2 regions of the Erwinia sp. LJJL01 genome follow, and region 2 is predicted to be linked to the other one. Evidence: predicted binding sites of a transcription regulator. Region 2 holds the regulator's gene; the other holds the start of a gene.
What was found. The regulator Fur, encoded in region 2, represses iron uptake genes when iron is present. The targets are predictions, from matches to a motif close to ATAATAATGAGAACNACTATCAA.
Positions count from the first base shown of each region.

Region 1: efeU (iron uptake transporter permease EfeU) is a predicted target of Fur. The motif match lies at 4,744-4,766, and genes of this name have one in related genera.

Region 1 covers NZ_CP178576.1:3,827,791-3,838,579, forward strand. The annotation lists gene putA (trifunctional transcriptional regulator/proline dehydrogenase/L-glutamate gamma-semialdehyde dehydrogenase) at 1-2,695, opposite strand, end outside; gene putP (sodium/proline symporter PutP) at 3,130-4,614, shown strand; gene efeU (iron uptake transporter permease EfeU) at 4,819-5,652, shown strand; gene efeO (iron uptake system protein EfeO) at 5,708-6,835, shown strand; gene efeB (iron uptake transporter deferrochelatase/peroxidase subunit) at 6,842-8,125, shown strand; gene ACLI4M_RS18995 (hypothetical protein) at 8,402-8,614, shown strand; gene phoH (phosphate starvation-inducible protein PhoH) at 8,679-9,467, shown strand; gene ACLI4M_RS19005 (NADPH-dependent oxidoreductase) at 9,518-10,258, opposite strand; tRNA gene ACLI4M_RS19010 (tRNA-Ser) at 10,739-10,789, opposite strand, start outside.
Region 2 covers NZ_CP178576.1:3,286,185-3,296,973, reverse strand. The annotation lists gene pgm (phosphoglucomutase (alpha-D-glucose-1,6-bisphosphate-dependent)) at 1-334, opposite strand, end outside; gene seqA (replication initiation negative regulator SeqA) at 359-913, opposite strand; gene ybfF (esterase) at 1,176-1,940, shown strand; gene ybfE (LexA regulated protein) at 2,289-2,570, shown strand; gene fldA (flavodoxin FldA) at 2,709-3,239, shown strand; gene fur (ferric iron uptake transcriptional regulator) at 3,635-4,078, shown strand; gene mtr (tryptophan permease) at 4,130-5,377, opposite strand; gene ACLI4M_RS16300 (hypothetical protein) at 5,494-5,883, opposite strand; gene glnS (glutamine--tRNA ligase) at 5,985-7,652, opposite strand; gene nagE (PTS N-acetyl glucosamine transporter subunit IIABC) at 7,934-9,883, opposite strand; gene nagB (glucosamine-6-phosphate deaminase) at 10,221-10,789, shown strand, end outside.

The DNA.
Region 1 (10,789 bases), 540 kb from region 2:
CCACCTGCTCGGTCAGCGCCGAGGAGTCGACGATCATCGCGTTCATGCCGCCGGTCTCTGCGATCAGCGGAGTCGGGCGGCCCTGCGGATCGAGGCGCCCGGCAAGGTTACGCTGCAGCAGGGTGGCAACGGCGGTAGAGCCGGTAAACATCACGCCGCGCACGCGCTCGTCCTGTACCAGCTGGGCGCCAACGGTTTCGCCGGCGCCCGGCAGCAGTTGTAACGCGCCAACCGGCACGCCAGCCTCATGCATAATGGCCACGGCCTGCGCGGCGATCAGCGGGGTCTGCTCGGCCGGCTTCGCCAGCACGCTGTTACCCGCCGCCAGCGCGGCAGCCACCTGGCCGCTGAAGATCGCCAGCGGGAAGTTCCACGGGCTGATGCAGACCACCGGGCCTAGCGGACGGTGGGTTTCGTTATCAAAATCGTCGCGCACCTGGCCCGCATAGTAGTGCAGGAAGTCTACGGCTTCACGTACTTCGGAGATGGCATTGCTGAAGGTTTTACCGGCTTCACGCACCAGGATGCCGATCAGTTGCTGCATCTGGCCTTCCATCATTACTGCGGCGCGTTCGAGTATCGCGGCGCGCTCCTGCGGCGGGGTGGCAAACCAAATCGCTCCTTCGCTGACGGCGGCATTGAGCGCGGCGGAGACTTCTGCGCGGGTGGCGCTGCGCACATAGCCCACCACATCTTTCGGCTCGGCGGGGTTAACCACCGCCACGCTTTCACCGCTTTCCAGTTCGGCATCAATCAGCGGCTCTACCTGCCAGCTCTGGCTGGCGCTGTTCAGCAACGCGCTGGAGAGCGAGGCAAGGCGATGCTCGTTAGCGAGATCCAGACCGGCGGAGTTCTGACGTTTCTCACCGTACAGATCGCGCGGCAGCGGGATTTTCGGATGCGGCAGGCCCAGAGCGCCTTCAGCGTGCGCCAGCTTCTCGACCGCTTCCACCGGATCGGCGACCAGCTCGTCAAGCGGCAGCGTGGCGTCGGCGATACGGTTAACGAACGAGGTGTTAGCGCCGTTTTCCAGCAGGCGGCGCACCAGGTAGGCCAGCAGGGTTTCATGCGTGCCGACCGGAGCATAGATGCGGCAAGGGCGGTTGAGTTTGCCGTCCGCCACTTTACCGACCACCTGCTCGTACAGCGGTTCACCCATGCCGTGCAGGCACTGGAACTCATACTGGCCAGGATAGTAGTTGTTGCCCGCCAGCTGGTAGATGGCTGCCAGCGTGTGGGCATTATGGGTGGCGAACTGCGGATAGATCAGGTTTGGCACCGCCAGCAGCTTGCGTGCGCAGGCCAGGTAAGAGATGTCGGTGTAGACCTTGCGGGTGTAGACCGGGTAGCCTTCCAGGCCGTCCATTTGGGCGCGTTTGATTTCGCTGTCCCAGTAGGCGCCTTTCACCAGACGGATCATCAGGCGGCGACGGCTGCGCTGGGCGAGGTCGGTCAGGTAGTCGATCACCATCGGGCAGCGTTTTTGATACGCCTGAATCACGAAGCCGATACCGTTCCAGCCTTCCAGCTCCGGTTCGAAGCACAGTTTTTCCAGCAGATCGAGCGACAGCTCAAGGCGGTCGGCCTCTTCAGCATCGATATTAATGCCGATGTCGTAGGAGCGTGCCAGCAGCGTCAGCGATTTAAGGATTGGGTACAGCTCCTCCATCACGCGCTCGTACTGGGCACGGCTGTAGCGCGGGTGCAGTGCGGAAAGCTTGATTGAAATGCCCGGACCCTCATATATGCCGCGCCCGTTAGAGGCTTTACCAATCGCGTTGATCGCCTGCTGGTAGGAGAGCAGGTAGGCTTTCGCATCCTGCGCCGTCAGCGCCGCTTCGCCCAGCATATCGTAGGAGTAGCGGAAGCCTTTCTCTTCCAGCTTGCGTGCGTTAGCCAGCGCCTCGGCAATGGTCTCTCCGGTGACGAACTGTTCGCCCATCAGGCGCATCGCCATATCCACGCCTTTGCGGATTAGCGGTTCGCCGCTCTTGCCGATAATGCGGTTCAGTGAACGCGACAGGTTCGCTTCGTTGTGGGTAGAGACCAGGCGGCCGGTGAACAGCAGGCCCCAGGTGGCGGCGTTTACGAACATTGACGGGCTGCGGCCAAGGTGGGAGTGCCAGTTACCGTTGCTGATTTTGTCGCGGATCAGGGCATCGCGCGTTGGCTTGTCGGGAATACGCAGCAGCGCTTCCGCGAGGCACATCAGCGCCACGCCTTCCTGAGAGGATAAAGAGAACTCCTGCAGCAGGCTTTGCACCATTCCGGCGCGCCCCGTTGCACCTTTTTGGTGACGCAGCTTGTCGGCCAGCTGGTAAGCGAGGCGATGCGTGGCTTCCGCCAGCGGCTTTGGTAAACGCGCCTGCTCCAGCAGCATCGGCACCGCTTCGGTCTCCGGGCGGCGCCAGGCGGAAGTGATAGCGGCACGGGCTACGGACTGCGGCAGGATCTGCTCGGCGAAGTCGAGGAACGGCTGATGCTGCGACTCCTCCGGCGGGCGCTCATCGCCCTCTACTTGCTGGCCGTTTGTCGGGATCTCCGGCAGCGCGCTGCCCTGTTCCACCTGCTGCAGATAGTTAAATATCGCCTGCTTGATCAGCCAGTGGGGCGTGCGGTCAATCTGCTGCGCTGCCAGTTTAATGCGCTCGCGCGTTGCGTCGTCCAGCTTCACGCCCATAGTGGTTGTGCCCATGCCTTACAGCTCCTGAATCAGTAATCAATATTCGATGAGGTGCAATATCACTGATGTTGCAACTTTGTGCAACCCGGTTAAATGTGACCTCGCCCTCATTCCTGAAAACCGCCATTTTGTTAACGAGCAAAAAGCGGCATGGATATTGCTGCAAGAATCCGGCCAGTTATGAAATGTGACGTATTACCTGGTTTTTTTTCGGGTTGTTACCGAGGTGCAACCCGGTTAAATGTGACGCAGTGCAACCTGCTGACATTTGAACGTAACTAGCAGGTGAAATGGCTGTGGATGATGTGTTAAATCGTTTGTGCGTCAACGCCGATTACGGCAGGATACCGCCCCCGGCAGAGAGCCCCCTGTGAAACGTGCCCCGTTCCGGCCGCTTCACGGCGCGTCTTTCGCCTGAGGATACTGATAATAAGTGGAGAACCTGAATGACTTTAAGTACACCGATGATGGTGACATTCTGTATTTATATTCTCGGCATGGTGTTGATCGGTTTTATTGCTTACCGCTCAACGAAAAACTTTGACGACTATATTCTGGGTGGCCGCAGCCTGGGCAGTCTGGTCACCGCGCTGTCAGCCGGGGCATCCGACATGAGCGGCTGGCTGCTGATGGGCCTGCCGGGGGCCATTTTCCTCTCAGGCATTTCTGAAAGCTGGATCGCCATAGGTTTGACGATCGGCGCTTACCTAAACTGGAAGATTGTTGCTGGCCGTCTGCGCGTGCAGACCGAGCACCATGACAATGCCCTGACGCTGCCGGACTACTTCTCCAGCCGCTTCGAGGATAAGAGCAAAGTTCTGCGGGTGATTTCCGCCCTGATCATTCTGGTGTTCTTCACCATCTATTGTGCCTCTGGCGTGGTGGCTGGTGCGCGTCTGTTCGAAAGCACTTTCGGTATGAGCTATGAAACGGCCCTGTGGGCCGGTGCCGCAGCGACTATCGTTTACACCTTTGTTGGCGGCTTCCTCGCGGTGAGCTGGACCGACACCGTGCAGGCCAGCCTGATGATTTTCGCGCTGATCCTGACGCCGGTCATGGTTATTCTGGCAGTCGGTGGCCTGGGTGATTCACTGGAGGTGATCCGCGCGAAAAGCGTTGAGAACCTCGACATGCTGAAGAACCTTAACTTTATCGCTATCGTCTCCCTGCTGGGCTGGGGCCTGGGCTATTTTGGCCAGCCGCACATCCTGGCGCGCTTCATGGCTGCTGACTCCCACCGCTCGATTCGTAGCGCACGTCGTATCGGCATGACCTGGATGATCCTGTGCCTCGGCGGTGCCGTGGCGGTGGGCTTCTTCGGTATTGCTTACTTCCAGAACCATCCGGATCAGGCTTCCGGCGTATCTGAAAATGGTGAGCGTATCTTTATCGAACTGACGCGTATTCTGTTCAACCCGTGGATTGCCGGGATCCTGCTGTCGGCCATTCTGGCGGCGGTGATGTCGACGCTGAGCTGCCAGCTGCTGGTCTGTTCCAGCGCGCTGACGGAAGATCTGTATAAAAACTTCCTGCGCAAAAATGCCACTCAGCGCGAGCTGGTGTGGGTAGGGCGCCTGATGGTGCTGCTGGTGGCGGTGATTGCTATTGCCCTGGCGTCTGACCCGAACAACCGCGTGCTGGGCCTGGTGAGCTATGCCTGGGCGGGCTTTGGTGCTGCCTTTGGCCCGGTGGTGCTGCTGTCGCTGATCTGGAAACGCATGACGCGTAACGGCGCGCTGGCGGGGATGATCGTGGGTGCGGCAACCGTGCTTATCTGGAAGCAGTACGCCTGGTTTGGCCTCTACGAAATTATTCCGGGCTTCCTGTTCGCCTGCATCGCGATTGTGCTGTTCAGCCTGCTGGGCAAAGGCCCGTCGGCGGCGGCGCAGCAGCGCTTTGATGCTGCGGAAGCGGAGTATCAGGCAGACTAACGCTCAAGGGCCAGCCCATTCTGGCCCTTTTCATTTACGCCCACCCCCACCGTTACATCTGCTTAATGTTTTTTCCCCTCACAAAACTCGAAAATATCCCTTGCCCGGCTTGTATTTCTTCCTTCGATAATGATAATCGATATCGTTCGTATTTTACTTATCTTTACTGGATTTGACTGAAGTTAACAGTTAGAGGGTTATGGCATGTTTGTCCCGTTTCTCATCATGTTACGCGAAGGGCTCGAGGCGGCGCTGATTGTCAGCCTGATCGCCAGCTATCTGAAGCGTACTCAGCGCAGTCAGTGGTTCCCCGCCATGTGGATTGGGGTGTTTGCCGCTGCCGCGCTCTGCCTTGCCCTTGGCTGGTTTATCAATGAAACCACCGGTGAATTTCCGCAGAAACAGCAGGAGCTGTTTGAGGGTATCGTCGCCGTGGTCGCGGTGGTGGTGCTCACCTGGATGGTGTTCTGGATGCGTAAAGTGTCACGCAACGTAAAGGCACAGCTGGAAGACGCCGTCGACAGCGCCCTGCAGAAGGGCAACAGCAGCGGCTGGGCATTGGTGTTGATGGTCTTTCTTGCCGTGGCGCGTGAAGGGCTGGAGTCGGTATTCTTCCTGCTGGCCGCCTTTCAGCAGGACGTGGGCTACGCGCCCCCGCTCGGCGCGATGCTTGGCCTCGGCACCGCCGTGGTGCTCGGCATGCTGATCTACTGGGGCGGCGTGCGCCTTAACCTGGGCAGTTTCTTCAAATGGACCAGCCTGTTTATCATTTTCGTCGCGGCTGGCCTGGCGGCGGGGGCGATCCGCGCCTTTCATGAAGCCGGTTTATGGAATCACTTCCAGGACGTGGCATTTGATTTCAGTCATACCCTCACGACGCACAGCGTGTTTGGCACTCTGCTGGAAGGCCTGCTGGGCTACCAGGAAGCGCCGAGCGTCAGCGAAGTGGCGATGTGGTTTATCTACCTTATTCCGGCTCTGCTGCTGTTTATTATGCCGGGACGTGTTGCAACCTCCACAGCGCCTGGCGTGCGCTGATTCCGCCGGACGGGCCTGGCCCGCCGATGATAATACTTTGACAGGGATTACCTCTATGACCATGCATTTTCGCCGTCATGCGCTGAACGCCGCGCTGCTGGCTACTTTGACGACATCCGGCGCGGCGCTGGCGGCTGATATTCCCCAGGTTAAGGTCAGCGTAAATGACAAGCAGTGTACCCCGATGACGCTGACGGTGGACGCGGGTAAAACCCAGTTCATCATCAAGAACGACAGCCAGAAAGCGCTGGAGTGGGAGATCCTGAAAGGGGGGATGGTGGTGGAAGAGCGTGAAAACATCGCGCCGTCCTTTACCCAGAAGCTGACCGCCAACCTGGAAGCCGGGGAGTACGATATTACCTGTGGCCTGCTGAGCAACCCGAAAGGTAAGCTGATTGTCAAAGCCAGCGGCAGCAAAGCCAATGATGGCAAGCCGGACGTGCTGCAGCTGGTCGGACCGATTGCCGAGTACAAAGTGTACGTGACCAAAGAAGTCGAGCAGCTGGTTGCCAGTACCAAAGCCTTTACCGATGCGGTGAAAGCCGGAGATCTGGAAAAAGCCAAAGCCCTGTTTGCGCCAACCCGCCAGCACTACGAGCGCATCGAGCCGATCGCCGAACTGTTCTCCGACCTCGACGGTGCCATTGACGCCCGTGAAGATGACTTCGAGAAGAAAGCGGAGGACCCGAATTTCACCGGTTTCCACCGCCTGGAGAAAGTGTTATTTGCTGATAACACCACCAAAGGGATGGATAAATTTGCCGACCAGCTGTACACAAATGTGCTGGATCTGCAGACCCGCATCAACGAACTGGCCTTCCCGCCGGGTAAAGTGGTGGGCGGGGCTGCCGGTCTGATTGAGGAAGTCGCGTCCAGCAAGATTTCGGGTGAAGAAGACCGCTACAGCCGTACCGACCTGTGGGATTTCCAGGCCAACGTTGATGGCGCGCAGAAAATTGTTAACCTGCTGCGCCCGCTGGTGCAGAAACAGAACCCGCAGCTGCTGGCAAAGGTGGACGGTAACTTTAACAAGGTGGATACCATTCTCGCCAGGTACCGCACCAAAGACGGCTATGAATCTTACGACAAATTGACCGATGCGGACCGTAACGCACTGAAAGGCCCAATCACGGCGCTGGCCGAAGACCTTTCTCTGCTGCGTGGCACGCTTGGCCTGGACTAATCAGAAATGGCAAAATCCGTTGACGACGTGGCGCTGACGTCACGCCGTCGTTTACTGAAAGGAATGGGCATCCTCAGCGGTGCCCTGGCCGTGGCGGGCGGTTGCCCGGTTCATGCCGCCGCTGAGGGGGACTCTTTCTCACCGGGGGCGTTATCGCCAAATGCCCGTCAGGAAAGCCAGCCGTTTTACGGCAGGCATCAGGCCGGGATCGTCACCCCGCAGCAGGCGTCGATGATGCTGGTGGCCTTCGACGTGCTGGCGACGGATAAGACGAGCCTGCAGCAGCTGTTCAAGCTGCTGACGGCGCGCATCGCGTTTCTCACCCGCGGCGGGAAAGCGCCGCGGGTGACCAACCCGCAGCTGCCGCCGATGGACTCCGGCATTCTCGGTGAGGAGATCTACCCGGATAACCTGACGATTACCGTTTCCGTGGGGCATTCGCTGTTCGATGAGCGCTTTGGGCTGCAGGCGCTGACTCCGCTTAAGCTGCAGCGTATGACCCGGTTCCCCAACGACGCGCTGGATGCCAGCCTGTGTCACGGCGACCTGCTATTACAGATCTGCGCCAATACCAATGACACGGTGATCCACGCGCTGCGCGATATCATCAAGTACACCCCGGACTTGCTCAGCGTACGCTGGCGGCGCGAGGGGTTTATCTCCGACCACGCCGCGCGCAGCAAAGGTAAAGAGACGCCGATTAACCTGCTGGGCTTTAAGGATGGCACGGCGAACCCTGATACGGCAGATACCAGCCTGATGGATTCGATTCTGTGGGTGGGCAAAGGGCAGGGTGAACCGGCATGGACGCTGGGCGGCAGTTATCAGGCGGCACGCATTATTCAGTTCCGCGTGGAGTTCTGGGACCGCACGCCGCTGCGTGAACAGCAGACCATCTTCGGCCGTGAAAAGCACAGCGGCGCACCGCTGGGTATGCACAACGAGCATGATGTGCCGGACTACAGCCAGGATCCGGATGGCGACATTATCCCGCTGGATGCGCATATTCGCCTGGCCAACCCGCGCACGCCGGAAACGCAAAACAACCTGATGCTGCGCCGTGGTTACAGTTATTCGCTGGGCGTTTCCCGTTCCGGCCAGCTGGAAATGGGGCTGCTATTTGTTTGTTATCAGCACGATCTGGAAAAAGGATTTTTGACCGTGCAGAAACGATTAAATGGCGAAGCGCTGGAAGAGTATATAAAACCGATCGGCGGGGGCTATTACTTTGTCCTGCCGGGCGTACCGGATGCGGAACACTATCTGGCACAGGGATTGCTGGAAGCCTGACCTAATTAGCGGATTTGACTTAAGTCCGCTAATTTTCCTTTTAACTTACGCTCCCTTAAAATGACATCAGACAATCTTAACTGATTATAAAACACCCAGTCGCTGTTTTTACTGACGCCATTGTTAATAAAGTGATATTTATAACCTGATGATTAATAGAGTATTATCGAAAGTGTCATTATACTCGTAAAAAAAGTGTTGCATTTTTTTGGTAAACTGCTGAATATGAAATTGCTGTTGATTTTCGCATATAGTTTCCCACTACGGAGATAGCGAATGCTGAAGTCCTTTAACGGACCACAAGTGAAAAAGTCATACATCGCCTTGATTCGCGAGGAGCTCATTTCCTCGGTAGCTTTCTCTTCTTTTACAATCCAACTGCTGTTCCAACACTCCTTTAAACCTTTTTTGGTGCATAGCCTGCAAGCGTATCGCTATGCATTTTTACCAACGGCTAGACCAGGCTTAAAAGGAAGCCATGACCTCTAAAGCGTTCACGTAATCGCATCGATAATAGGGATGCGGGAAATGAAACCAACTGTAAGGTGCCACTATGGGAAGACAGAAAGCAGTGATCAAAGCTCGTCGTGAAGCAAAACGTGTGCTTCGTAGCGATTCACGCAGTCACCGTCAGCGTGAAGAAGAATCGGTCACCTCGCTGGTGCAGATGGGTGGGCTGGATTCGATTGGCATGGCACGCGATAGCCGCGACCATTCACCGATTGAAGCCAGAAATGAAGCTCAGGCGCACTATCTCAACGCCATAGAAACCAAGCAACTGATCTTCGCTACGGGCGAAGCAGGTTGTGGTAAAACCTGGATCAGCGCCGCAAAAGCGGCCGAGGCCCTGATTCATAAGGATGTTGACAGGATTATAGTGACTCGCCCGGTACTTCAGGCGGATGAGGATTTGGGATTCCTTCCAGGGGATATCTCAGAAAAATTCGCCCCGTATTTCCGGCCGGTATATGACGTTCTGGTTAAACGTCTTGGCTCTTCCTTTATGCAGTACTGCCTGCGTCCCGAAATTGGCAAAGTGGAAATTGCGCCGTTTGCCTATATGCGAGGCCGCACGTTTGAAAACGCCGTGGTGATTCTGGATGAGGCGCAGAACGTCACCGCCGCCCAAATGAAGATGTTCCTGACGCGCCTTGGGGAAAACGTGACCGTCATTGTTAACGGCGATATCACCCAGTGTGATTTACCGTCCCATGTTCAGTCCGGCCTGGCCGACGCGCTGTCGCGCTTCCAGGACGACGAGATGGTGAGCGTGGTCCGTTTCGGAAAAGAGGACTGCGTGCGTTCTCAGCTCTGTCAGCGCACGCTGCTGGCTTACGGTTAATCGCTTAAGCCCTGATGAAAGCCCGGCCAGTTGGCCGGGCTTTTTTATGGCTACTCGTCAGTGCCAAAGCCCTGTTTCAGCACGGCTGGCTGCACCTGCGGGAAATAAATATGGTCGTAATAGCTGGCGGTATTGTTACCCCAGTTATCGCCATCGGTTCGCCCGGTCTGCTGCCAGTGCGCGACCAGCACCTCGTTATACGCTTTGATCACCTCAGGCAGCATCGCGCTGTTATAGCGCTCCTCGTGGCGGAAGCCCGCCAGCGACATACGCGGTTTCTGAACGGCAGGTTGATCAACATACCCCAGCACCACCCCCGCTACCGGGAAGGTCAGCTCAGGCAGGTTAAGCAGCTCAATCATCGCCTGCGGCTCGCGGCGGATCCCGCCAATTGGCACCACGCCCAGCCCGTGAGAGCGGGCAGCGGTCATCACGGTCGCCAGCGCGATTCCAATATCGGTCGCACCGGAGATCAGGCTTTCCAGGCTCTCATGCGCGATCTGCTGTTTGCCTTCCGCCTCAATTGCCAGCTGGCTTTTGTGCATATCCAGCACAAAGGTGATAAACACCGGGGCTTTCGCGATCCACGGCTGTCCACCGGCAATTTCCGCGATTTTTGCGCGGGTGGCAGCATCACGCACCACCACCAGCGATACCTGCTGGGAATTTACCGAAGTTGGCGCACGCCAGGCCGTTTCGACAATGTCATCAATAATCGTGTCGGCAATGGGGGTGTCAAGATAGCTGCGATCGCTGCGGTGGCTTTTCAGCAGTTGAGTGATTTCGTTCATGTGATACCTGGTGTTCTGAATATGTAGAGTGTGAAGGTAGTGAAGATCCAGGGGTAACGGCTACGCATTTTGTGCGGCAGATCACATTTTTTGCTGTAGGGGGCGACCGCTTCTCTGGTCGCCCCGCAAAACCTTCAAAGCGGCGCTGGATATTAAATAACATCGCGTTGGTCGCGCAGGTGTAGGGGCGGGGCATGCCTCGCCCTCCGCGAATGCGGGTCGGGCATGCCCGACCCCTACGCAAAACGCAAAAAAAAAAGCCAAAACTTTCGCTCAGGCAATTCTCTTTGAATAGGGTGGTGAGAGAGGGGGACTATACCTTTAAAGCGGCGCTGGATATTAAATAACATCGCGTTGGTCGCGCAGGTGTAGGGGCGGGGCATGCCTCGCCCTCCGCGAATGCGGGTCGGGCATGCCCGACCCCTACGCAAAACGCAAAAAAAATGCCTGAACTTTCGCTCAGGCATTTCTTTTTGAATATGGTGGTGAGAGAGGGGTTCGAACCCTCGATACGTTGCCGTATACACACTT
Region 2 (10,789 bases):
GGACAATCACATCCACCCCGTTGGCAGCCAGCACTTCCAGCACGGAAATAATGGCGGGCTCAGACAGCGCGTGGGTATCTTTACCCACGTAGCAAGGGCCGGTAATACCGTTCTTTTTACGCTCTTCGGCAATCGCCTGCGCGATAGCCAGAATGTGATTCTCGTTGAAGCTGTGACGACCCGCGCTACCGCGATGGCCGGAGGTGCCAAATTTCACCGCATGCTCTGCATTGCCCAGTTCAGGCTGCAGGACATAATACTGAGATGTTAATTGTGCAACGTTAATCAAATCGCTCTGCTGGGCGGGTTGCCCGGCACGGGGGTGATTGGCCATTGGCGCTTCTCCCTGACGCTTCAGTTAGAGGGTACCGCAAACTTTCTCAGTCAGTTCCGTCGGGAACTGCATCGACTGCATTATGTGTTCAACCATGCTGCGTTTACGGCCAGTATTTGTGTTGGTGATCACCCAGTACGGCGTGCCCGGAACGTGCTGCGGCTTGGTATGGGTGCCATTTTCTACCAGCGTTTGCTGATTGCCCGCGAAGTAAACGCGCGTGCGACCGTGCAGAGACTCTGTCGCTGCGCCAAACGCTTTGGCATCCAGACTGTATAAAGTCGATAAAACCAGCATAAAGCGGTTCACTGCTCTTTTCTGATCGGCATACTCATCAGAAAGCAGCAGTTCACGTACCGCACGCACACGATCCTGCGGACGGGCTTCAGTTTTCACCGCCGTGTTCGCTGCTGGCTCTTTCCCCGCCGCTGCAGCGGATGTTGCCGCTGTAGCCGGAGCCGTCTGACCCGCAGTGAACTTCAACATGCGGCGCAAAATATCCGATGCGCTTTCACCAATATGCTGAGTGTGGCTGGCAATATAACGGTATAGCTCTTCGTCGACTTCTATCGTTTTCATCTTTATCCAGTACGGTTAGTGCTTGTGTCAGAACGCGGGTCACAGAGACGAAAACGATCGTCGGGATCGCCCGTGCTCAACCGATCCAGTTCTAACATCAGGATTATAAAGTTAAATCCTGCCGGGTTGTAGCGCCAGACCCATTTCAGGGCAAAAGTCGGAATATGCCGCAAAAAGATCGTAACCGCATATGGCGCCTGCGGCAGAAATTGTGGGATCCATGATACCCTAAGCCTTCACATCAACTGTAAGAACTTTCTCTATGAATTTAAACTTCCGCCTGCAATCTGAACAATCCGCATCAAACGATCTTCCGCTGGTGCTAATCCACGGTCTGTTTGGCAGCCTGGATAACCTTGGCGTGCTGGCGCGAGGGTTAAAAGATGACCGTCGTCTGATTCAAATTGATGTGCGCAATCATGGGCTTTCGCCGCGGGCTGATGAGATGAGCTATGCGCTGATGGCGCAGGATATCCTCGATACGCTCGATGAACTCAAGGTTGAACGCTTCAGCCTTATTGGCCACTCCATGGGTGGCAAGATCGCGATGGCGCTGGCCGCGCTGGCCCCCGAGCGTGTAGGTGAGATCGTGGTCATCGATATCGCCCCCGTGGCTTATAGCACTCGCCATCACGACGACATTTTTGCCGCCTTGCAAGCGGTGTCGCAGGCCGGAATTAAAACGCGCAGCGAAGCCGCCGCGCTGATGCGCCTGCATATAGATGAAGAAGGCGTGATCCAGTTTCTGTTGAAATCATTCCATGAAGGTGACTGGCGCTTCAACGTGCCGGTGCTGTGGGAGTGTTACGACCAGATTATTGGCTGGCAGCCTCTGGCCCCCTGCCCGCATCCGGCACTGTTTATCCGCGGCGAACGCTCGGCTTATCTGGCGGATGAGTACCGTGATGCCCTGCTAGCTCAGTTCCCTCAGGCGCGTGCGCATGTGATAGCCGGAGCCGGCCACTGGGTACATGCGGAAAAACCTGATGCCGTGTTACGCGCAATCCGTCGATTTTTTGCGCTGTAAAAACAATTATTTCCTCGGGTTGATATAGCCAAAATAATTCGAGCTGCAGAAAGGCGGCAAGGCCATGAGTCCCCGGCAGCATAGATCGCTCTGTGACAGGGGTGACAAATCTGCCCGGAGCAGATTTGAACGCTGTCTACAGTGGTCCCGAAGGGGGGAGGTCCAGGGATGGGCCGAATAATGGATGAAGCCAACGCATCTGCGGCTTGAAGAATGAAGGGTATAAATGATTGTCGTCATCACTTTCGCTGGGGTATGATGGCGCGCTAAAATTTGCCGCTGCTGATTCTTCACGCGGCATAACGACCCTGGTCTTCAGAAATTCAGCCTTTCAGTATCACTATCCCTATGGCAAAAGAGAACACGGACCGCACAACGATCGATCTGTTCGCAGATGAACGTCGCCCGGGACGACCTAAAACGAATCCGCTAACGCGTGATGAGCAGCTACGCATCAACAAGCGCAACCAGCTGAAGCGGGATAAAGTGCGCGGCCTGAAGCGCGTTGAGCTGAAAATGAACAGCGACGCGGTTGATACCCTGAACCAGCTGGCAGAAGAGCGCAATATGAGTCGCAGCGAACTGATTGAAGAGATGCTGCTGGAACAGCTGCAGCGTCATCAATCCTGATCGCCTGGCTTAAGCACTCAGCGACAAAACCAGCAGCATTACACGTTTATCCGCTTCCGGCGGTCTGTTATCATTAGCGATATCTGCGAAAAATTCAGCAGTCACCATATCATTAAGATTCAAGAGGTTATTAAACTCATGGCACTCGTCGGCATTTTCTTCGGCAGCGATACAGGCAATACGGAAAACATTGCAAAACAGATCCAGAAACTGCTGGGTAAAGATGTTGCAGAAGTTCGTGATATTGCCAAAAGCAGCAAAGAAGACCTTGAAGCCTTTGATATTCTGCTGCTGGGCATTCCCACCTGGTACTACGGTGAGGCCCAGTGCGACTGGGATGACTTCTTCCCAACGCTGGAAGAGATCGACTTCAACGGTAAGCTGGTCGCGCTGTTTGGCTGCGGCGATCAGGAAGATTACTCTGAATATTTCTGTGATGCGATGGGTACCATTCGCGACATCATTGAACCGAACGGGGCGATTATCGTTGGTCACTGGCCGACCGAAGGCTATCACTTCGAAGCCTCTAAAGGCCTGGCAGATGACAACAACTTCCTCGGTCTGGCGATTGATGAAGACCGCCAGCCAGAACTCACTAACGAACGCGTTGAAAAGTGGGTAAAACAGATTTTTGATGAACTTCAGCTGAAAGAAATCATCGAAGCCTAACCACAGCGGCTTGATGTGGGAGTTATCTCACATCAAGTCAGTGGTTTTTCCTATAGAAGTAATAGATACATGTTTGTAACTTTCACCTGCAAAACTGTACAATAACCCCATCGGTTACCCGCTTACTCAGCGCCCGTCACACTGTTTGACGACACTTGGTTTACCGAGTGTGATGAGATGAGGGAGAACGAAATGTTAACCCAGCATAATTCGGGCGCGCGCTTCCCAGGATGTAACGACATTAATCCTTACATCCCTCAGCGGTTCAGGCATCCCTTTTAGTTTTCATTTCGAACTATCAGCTCTATACTGAGACGCATTCAGCTTTAGCGTCGACCGATGTTCATGGCTTTTCAGCCACTAAGTGACTAGCAAAGTAACAGGACAATATCCGCATGACTGACAATAACACCGCATTAAAGAAGGCCGGCCTGAAAGTCACGCTTCCCCGACTGAAAATTCTGGAAGTGCTTCAGGAACCAGAGGGCCATCACGTCAGTGCGGAAGACTTGTACAAACGCCTGATTGATATGGGCGAAGAAATTGGTCTGGCCACGGTTTACCGCGTGCTGAACCAGTTTGACGACGCGGGGATCGTTACCCGCCATAACTTTGAAGGCGGTAAATCCGTTTTCGAACTGACCCAGCAGCACCATCACGATCATCTGATCTGCCTGGACTGCGGTAAAGTTATCGAGTTTCGTGATGAATACATCGAGGAGCGCCAGCGTGAAATCGCTAAGCGCCACGGCATCAAACTGAGCAACCACAGCCTCTATCTTTACGGTCACTGTGCTCTGGGCGACTGCCGCGAAGACGAGACTCTGCACGACCAGTAATCTCCATGATTGTGTAAAAACCGCTGCCTGCCAGCGGTTTTTTTATGCCTGCTATTCGCCGAATACCGGCAGCCAGTGACCGTATGAGAGCAGTGATACCAGGGCATTCAGCACGCCAAAGCAGAGCACCAGTACGATGGGCGCAACGCCGCCCCTCACCCGCCAGGCCGCGGTGGCAAAGCGGCGGCGCGACTGCCAGGCGAGCAGCGCGGGCGTGATCACCGCCCAAAGGGTAGCAGCCAACCCGGCATAACCTATCGCCAGTAGAAAGCCGTTGGGCCAGATCAGCGCGGCAGTAAGCGGGAAAATAAAGGTCAGCACGGTGGTCTTCAGGCGCCCTGTGGCAGAGTTATCCAGCTTAAACAGGTCGGCAAGGTAGTCAAAAAAGCCCAGGCTGACGCCGAGGAATGAGCAGGCCACGGCAAAGTTGGAGAAGATATCCAGCAGCAGATTCAGGTACTGACTGTGCAGTACGCCGGACAACGCCGCAACCAGCACATCGATATTCCCCCCCTGTGCGGCAATCGCTTTAAAGTCATGGCGTGGAATATTGCCCATGGTGCCGACGATCCACACCAGGTAAATTGCCAGCGCCAGCAGCGTGCCGTAGACCAGGCAGCGGCTGACGCGCCCGGCGTTTTTACGGTAGTAACTCACCAGCCCGGCAATATTGCCGTGGTAGCCAAATGAGGCCAGGCAGAACGGCACTACCGCCCAGAGATAACGCAGGTAGTGGCCGTCTTCCGCCGCGCTGTCGAGCAGATTCACCGGCTCGATGTGCCACAGCAAGCCGCCAAAAATCATCAGGAATGTGATCACCTTCGCACCGAGAAAGATCAGCGTCATGCGGCTGACCACGGCCGTACCCAGCCAGATAAACAGCGCCACCAGCAGCGCAAACAGCAGCCCGGCGGTGCGGGCAGAGAGATCGACACTCAGCTGGCTCAGGCTGTGCTGAATAATCGCCCCGCTGGCAGAGATATAGGCGTAGGTCAGAATGCCGAGCACAAAAACCACCGACAACCCGTTAACCAGATTCCAGCCGCGCCCTAACAGGTCGCGCGTAACGGTATCGAAGCTGGCGCCCGGCGGATAATGCAGGCTGGCCTCAAGATAGAGCAGCCCGGAAAGCAGCATGCAAAACCAGGTGAGGATCAGCAACAGTGAAGACCAGAGGAACCACGCCCCCGACATGACCACCGGCAGGGAGAACATCCCGGCACCGATAATGGTGCCGCTGATGATTAAGGTCCCCCACAGCGTGGAGGGTAACGGAGCAGCAGAAGCAGGCAGAGCCATGGCAAATCCTTAGCGAGAAACGGTAACAAAACGCACGCGCCGGGATATTCCACTGGCTAAACGGCATTAATGCCGCATAGTCTACACAAAATCACACTCGCGAACTAGTACGGTAACTAGTCGGCAACCATCGTTTCCTGCAAATAGCGCCAGCGTGGTGGGGTTGCGCTACAGTCAATCACCGCCAGCGAGATACGATGAGTATGCACATCCCCCTGCTGCTGCAGCTCATGGTAATGAATCACCACATCCTGCTCTGACTGCGAAATAATTTGGCACTGCTCAATACGAATCTCCACGCCCTGACGTCCGCCAGTCAGGCGGGTAAACAGTGCGGCAACGTCTGCCAGCGCCAGCATTTTTCCACCGGGAGTGACCATGGTGAATTCGGGGGCAAAATGAGCGAGCAGTTCGGGCACTTTACTGCCGTCGCCGTGAAACACTTCGGCGATCAGTTCATGCAGCACAATCACGCTGCGGCTGGCTTGTTCGGCTAATCCAGACATGCAATATCCTTCAGGTGAGATTGTCGATACGTCGCTGATAGCGGTATCCAGCGGACGAAAAAAAGGGCGAATCATCGCCCTCTTATATAGCTGATTACGGCTTATTCGCCCATTTTCGCCCAGGTATCGCGCAGGCCAACGGTGCGGTTAAACACCAGATTGCTGGCGCTGGAATAGACGCTGTCGGCACAGAAGTAACCTTCACGCTCGAACTGGTAAGGTGCAGAAGCTTCAGCCTGCTGCATGCCCGCTTCGACGTAACCGTGACGAATCACCAGGGATTCCGGGTTAACGGTGGTCAGGAAATCTTCTGCTGCGCCCGGGTTTGGCACGCTGAACAGACGGTCATACAGGCGGAACTCCGCAGGCAGGCCGTGAACTGCGGACACCCAGTGGATCACGCCTTTCACTTTACGACCATCGGCCGGATCTTTGCTCAGCGTATCCACGTCGCAGGTGCAGAACAGGCAGGTAATGTTGCCCTCTTCATCTTTGGCTACGCGCTCAGCTTTGATCACGTAGGCATTACGCAGGCGCACTTCTTTGCCCATCACCAGACGCTTGTACTGCTTATTCGCTTCTTCACGGAAGTCAGCACGATCGATCCAGATCTCACGGCTGAACGGCACTTCGCGCGTACCCATCTCCGGCTTGCTCGGATGGTTCGGCATGCTGATCATCTCTTCATGATGCGCAGGCAGGTTTTCGATCACCACTTTTACCGGGTCAAGAACGGCCATCGCACGCGGCGCGTTTTCGTTGAGATCGTCGCGAATACAGGATTCCAGCGCGGCCATTTCCACGTTGTTATCCTGTTTGGTCACGCCAATACGGCGGCAGAACTCACGAATTGATTCCGCGCTGTAACCGCGGCGGCGCAGGCCAGACACGGTCAGCATGCGCGGGTCATCCCAGCCCTCAACCACTTTCTCAGTGACCAGCAGGTTGAGCTTACGCTTGGACATAATGGCGTATTCAAGATTCAGGCGTGAGAACTCATACTGACGCGGATGCACCGGGATGGTGATGTTGTCCAGCACCCAGTCATACAGGCGACGGTTGTCCTGGAACTCCAGCGTACACAGCGAGTGGGTGATCCCTTCCAGCGCATCGGAGATGCAGTGGGTGAAATCGTACATCGGGTAGATGCACCACTTGTTGCCGGTCTGGTGGTGCTCGGCGAATTTAATGCGGTAGATAACCGGGTCGCGCATCACGATAAAGTTGGACGCCATATCGATTTTTGCACGCAGGCAGGCGGTGCCTTCAGCAAAACCACCGGCGCGCATTTTGGCAAACAGCTCAAGGTTCTCTTCCACGCTACGGTCGCGGTAAGGGCTGTTTTTACCCGGCGCCGTCAGGCTACCTCGGTATTCACGGATCTGCTCAGGTGACAGTTCGTCAACGTAAGCCAGACCTTTACCGATCAGCTCAACCGCATAGTTGTGCAGCTGTTCGAAATAGTCAGATGAGTAGCGTACTTCGCCGCTCCACTCAAAGCCAAGCCACTTCACGTCACGTTTAATTGACTCAACAAACTCCAGGTCTTCTTTCACCGGGTTAGTGTCATCAAAACGCAGATTGCACTGCCCGTGATAATCCTGCGCGATGCCAAAGTTCAGGCAGATAGATTTTGCATGACCAATATGCAGGTAACCGTTCGGCTCAGGCGGGAAGCGGGTATGCACGGTGGCATGCTTACCGTTCGCCAGATCTTCGTCGATGATCTGACGAATAAAGTTAGTTGGGCGGGCTTCAGCCTCACTCATCTCAATTTCCTCAATAATGCATGGCATTTACTCTAGATAATTCGAGTTGCGGCAAGGCGGCAAGTGTGAGAATCCCCGGGAGCTTACAAAGTAAGTGACTGGGGTGAACACACGCAGCCAACACAGCTGCAACTTGAAGAATGACGAGTATAAATTAGCTGTCAAATAACGGAGTATGATCCACAAAGCGGGGAGGCGAAACAACCGTTTGTTGCGGGAATCTCATAAAAAAAGGGCGGGAATTGCTTCCCGCCCTTTTAATCAAGCCTCAGCCGGGTGGCTTAGCCATTAATTTCGTATAACCGGGTCTCACCGGCAACCACCGTATCGCCCGCCAGCAGCGTGATGCCAGCGAAATCATCGATGTTGCTGACCACGACCGGGCTGACCATCGAACGGGCATTGGCATTGAGGAACTCAAGGTCCATTTCCAGCACCGGTTGACCGGCGACCACCTGGCTGCCCTCTTCCACCAGGCGGGTGAAACCTTTTCCTTCCAGCGTCACGGTATCCAGCCCCATATGCACCACTACTTCAACCCCTTTTTCCGTTTCCAGGCAGAAGGCATGGTTGGTATTGAAGATTTTCACCACGGTGCCTGCAGCAGGGGATACAACGGTACTGCTGGTTGGCAGAATCGCCAGGCCATCGCCTACCGCTTTACTGGCAAAGGCCTCATCCGGAACCTGGTCAATGGCGACAACTTTGCCGCTGACCGGCGCAACCAGCGTGCCGATAATGCCTTTCGCCACGTTTGGCACGGCTTGTGGAGCCGCAACCGGTGCCACAGGTGCTGCGCTGGCAGCAGAAGCCGCAGCCACCGGGCCTTTAGCAATCTGCTTTTTCATCTCTTCAGCAATCGATTCGGCTTTCGCACCGACGATCACCTGAATCGTCTGCTTGTTCAGTTTCACCACACCGGAAGCACCAAGGCGCTTACACTGAGCATCATTAACCAGGGAAGCATCTTTCACCGACAGACGCAGACGGGTAATACAGGCATCAATCACGTTCAGGTTTTCGGAGCCGCCAATCGCACCAATGTAGCTACGCGACAGCTGGGCCAGCCCCTCTTCGGTATTGCTATTCGCTTCGTCGGTCACCACCAGGTCACTCGCATCTTCACGACCCGGCGTTTTCAGGTTCAGCATGCGGATAACCGCACTGAACAGCACGAAGTAAACCAGGAAGGCGATAACGCCCATCACCAGCAGCATCCAGACGTTCTGACTGGCCGCAGGCAGTTTGTACATCAATACGTAGTCGATAGCGCCGGCAGAGAACGAGAAGCCCGCGTGGATGCCCAGAGTGGTGGCAACAAACAGGCTGATACCGGTCAGCAGGGCGTGGATCAGATACAGCATCGGCGCCAGGAACATGAACAGGAATTCCAGCGGCTCGGTGACACCGGTCAGGAAGGCGGTAACCGCAACGGACAGCAGCATGCCACCGACCATTGGACGACGCTCTTTCGGCGCGGCCAGATACATCGCCAGCGCGGCACCCGGCAGACCAAACATCATGATCGGGAAGAAGCCAGACATAAACATGCCCGCCGAGCCATCGCCCGCATAGAAGCGGTTAATGTCACCGTGGAATACCGCACCGGCCGCATTGGTAAACTCACCAATCTGGAACCAGGCAATGGTATTCAGCACCTGATGAAGACCGGTTGGGATCAGCAGACGGTTAACGAAACCGAAGATACCCGCGCCTAACGCGCCTTCAGAGACAATCCACTCACCGCCTGCGTGAATGCCCGCCTGCACCGGTGGCCAGACGTAACCAAATATGGCGGCCAGCACCAGACAGAAGAAGCCGGTGGCAATCGGTACAAAGCGTTTACCACCAAAGAAGCTCAGGAAGTCAGGCAGTTTGATGTCGGACCAGCGGTTGTAAGTCATACCGGCAACCAGACCCGTAATAATCCCCGCCAGCACGCCCATATTGACCGTTGGGTTAATGGTGACCATCGCTTTGGTGAGGATAAAGTACCCCACCGCGCCCGCCAGCGCAGCTGCACCGGCGTTATCTTTCGACCAGGTTGATGCCACACCAATAGCGAAGATCAGCGCGAGATTGTCAAAAATCGCACCACCCGCCTGGGCAATAAACGGCATGTTGAGTAAGTCGGGCTGGCCGAAGCGCAGCATCAGTGCTGCGACTGGCAGCACGGCAATCGGCAGCTGTAACGACCGCCCTAATCTTTGAAAGAAGCCTAGAATATTCACCATTTCCCCCTATGAGACCCGATATAGCACCAAAAACCGCTTTGATTTTTTTACACGGTTTTTTGGAATTTGTATGACACTACACACCACGAGACGAAGTGTAAAAAAAAATTAATTCGCTTCGCAAATTAAAGCACCGTATCTGTGACTAAAATCACCAAAAAACGCATTATTCTTAGCATGCAGCTGGCGATCGGCACAAACTTATTTTATGATTCGAAAAATCATAACGGATAAATCCCTCTGTTCTCCTGCGGTAATCACGTTACGCTTACCCTGAGCCATTACAGAGCACCGTTTTTAACCCATTCCAACTCTGCATAAAATGAGGTGCAACATGAGACTGATTCCTCTGGCAACGCCAACTCAGGTCGGCAAGTGGGCAGCACGCCACATTGTTAACCGCATCAACGCTTTTAACCCGACTGCCGACCGTCCTTTTGTATTAGGTCTGCCGACGGGCGGTACGCCGCTTGAAGCCTATAAGCATTTAATCGATATGCATAAAGCGGGCCAGGTTAGCTTTAAACACGTTGTCACTTTCAACATGGACGAATACGTAGGCCTGCCAAAAGAGCACCCGGAAAGTTACCACAGCTTTATGTACCGTAACTTTTTTGATCATGTTGATATTCCAAGTGAAAACATCAATCTTCTCAATGGCAATGCCCCGGATATTGACGCAGAATGTCGCCAGTATGAGGAGAAGATCCGTTCTTATGGCAAAATCCACCTGTTTATGGGCGGTGTCGGTAACGACGGTCATATCGCTTTCAATGAGCCGGCGTCATCACTGGCTTCACGCACCCGCATTAAAACGCTGACTCACGATACCCGTATCGCCAACTCACGTTTCTTCGGCGGTGATGTTGATCAGGTACCAAAATATGCGCTGACCGTCGGCGT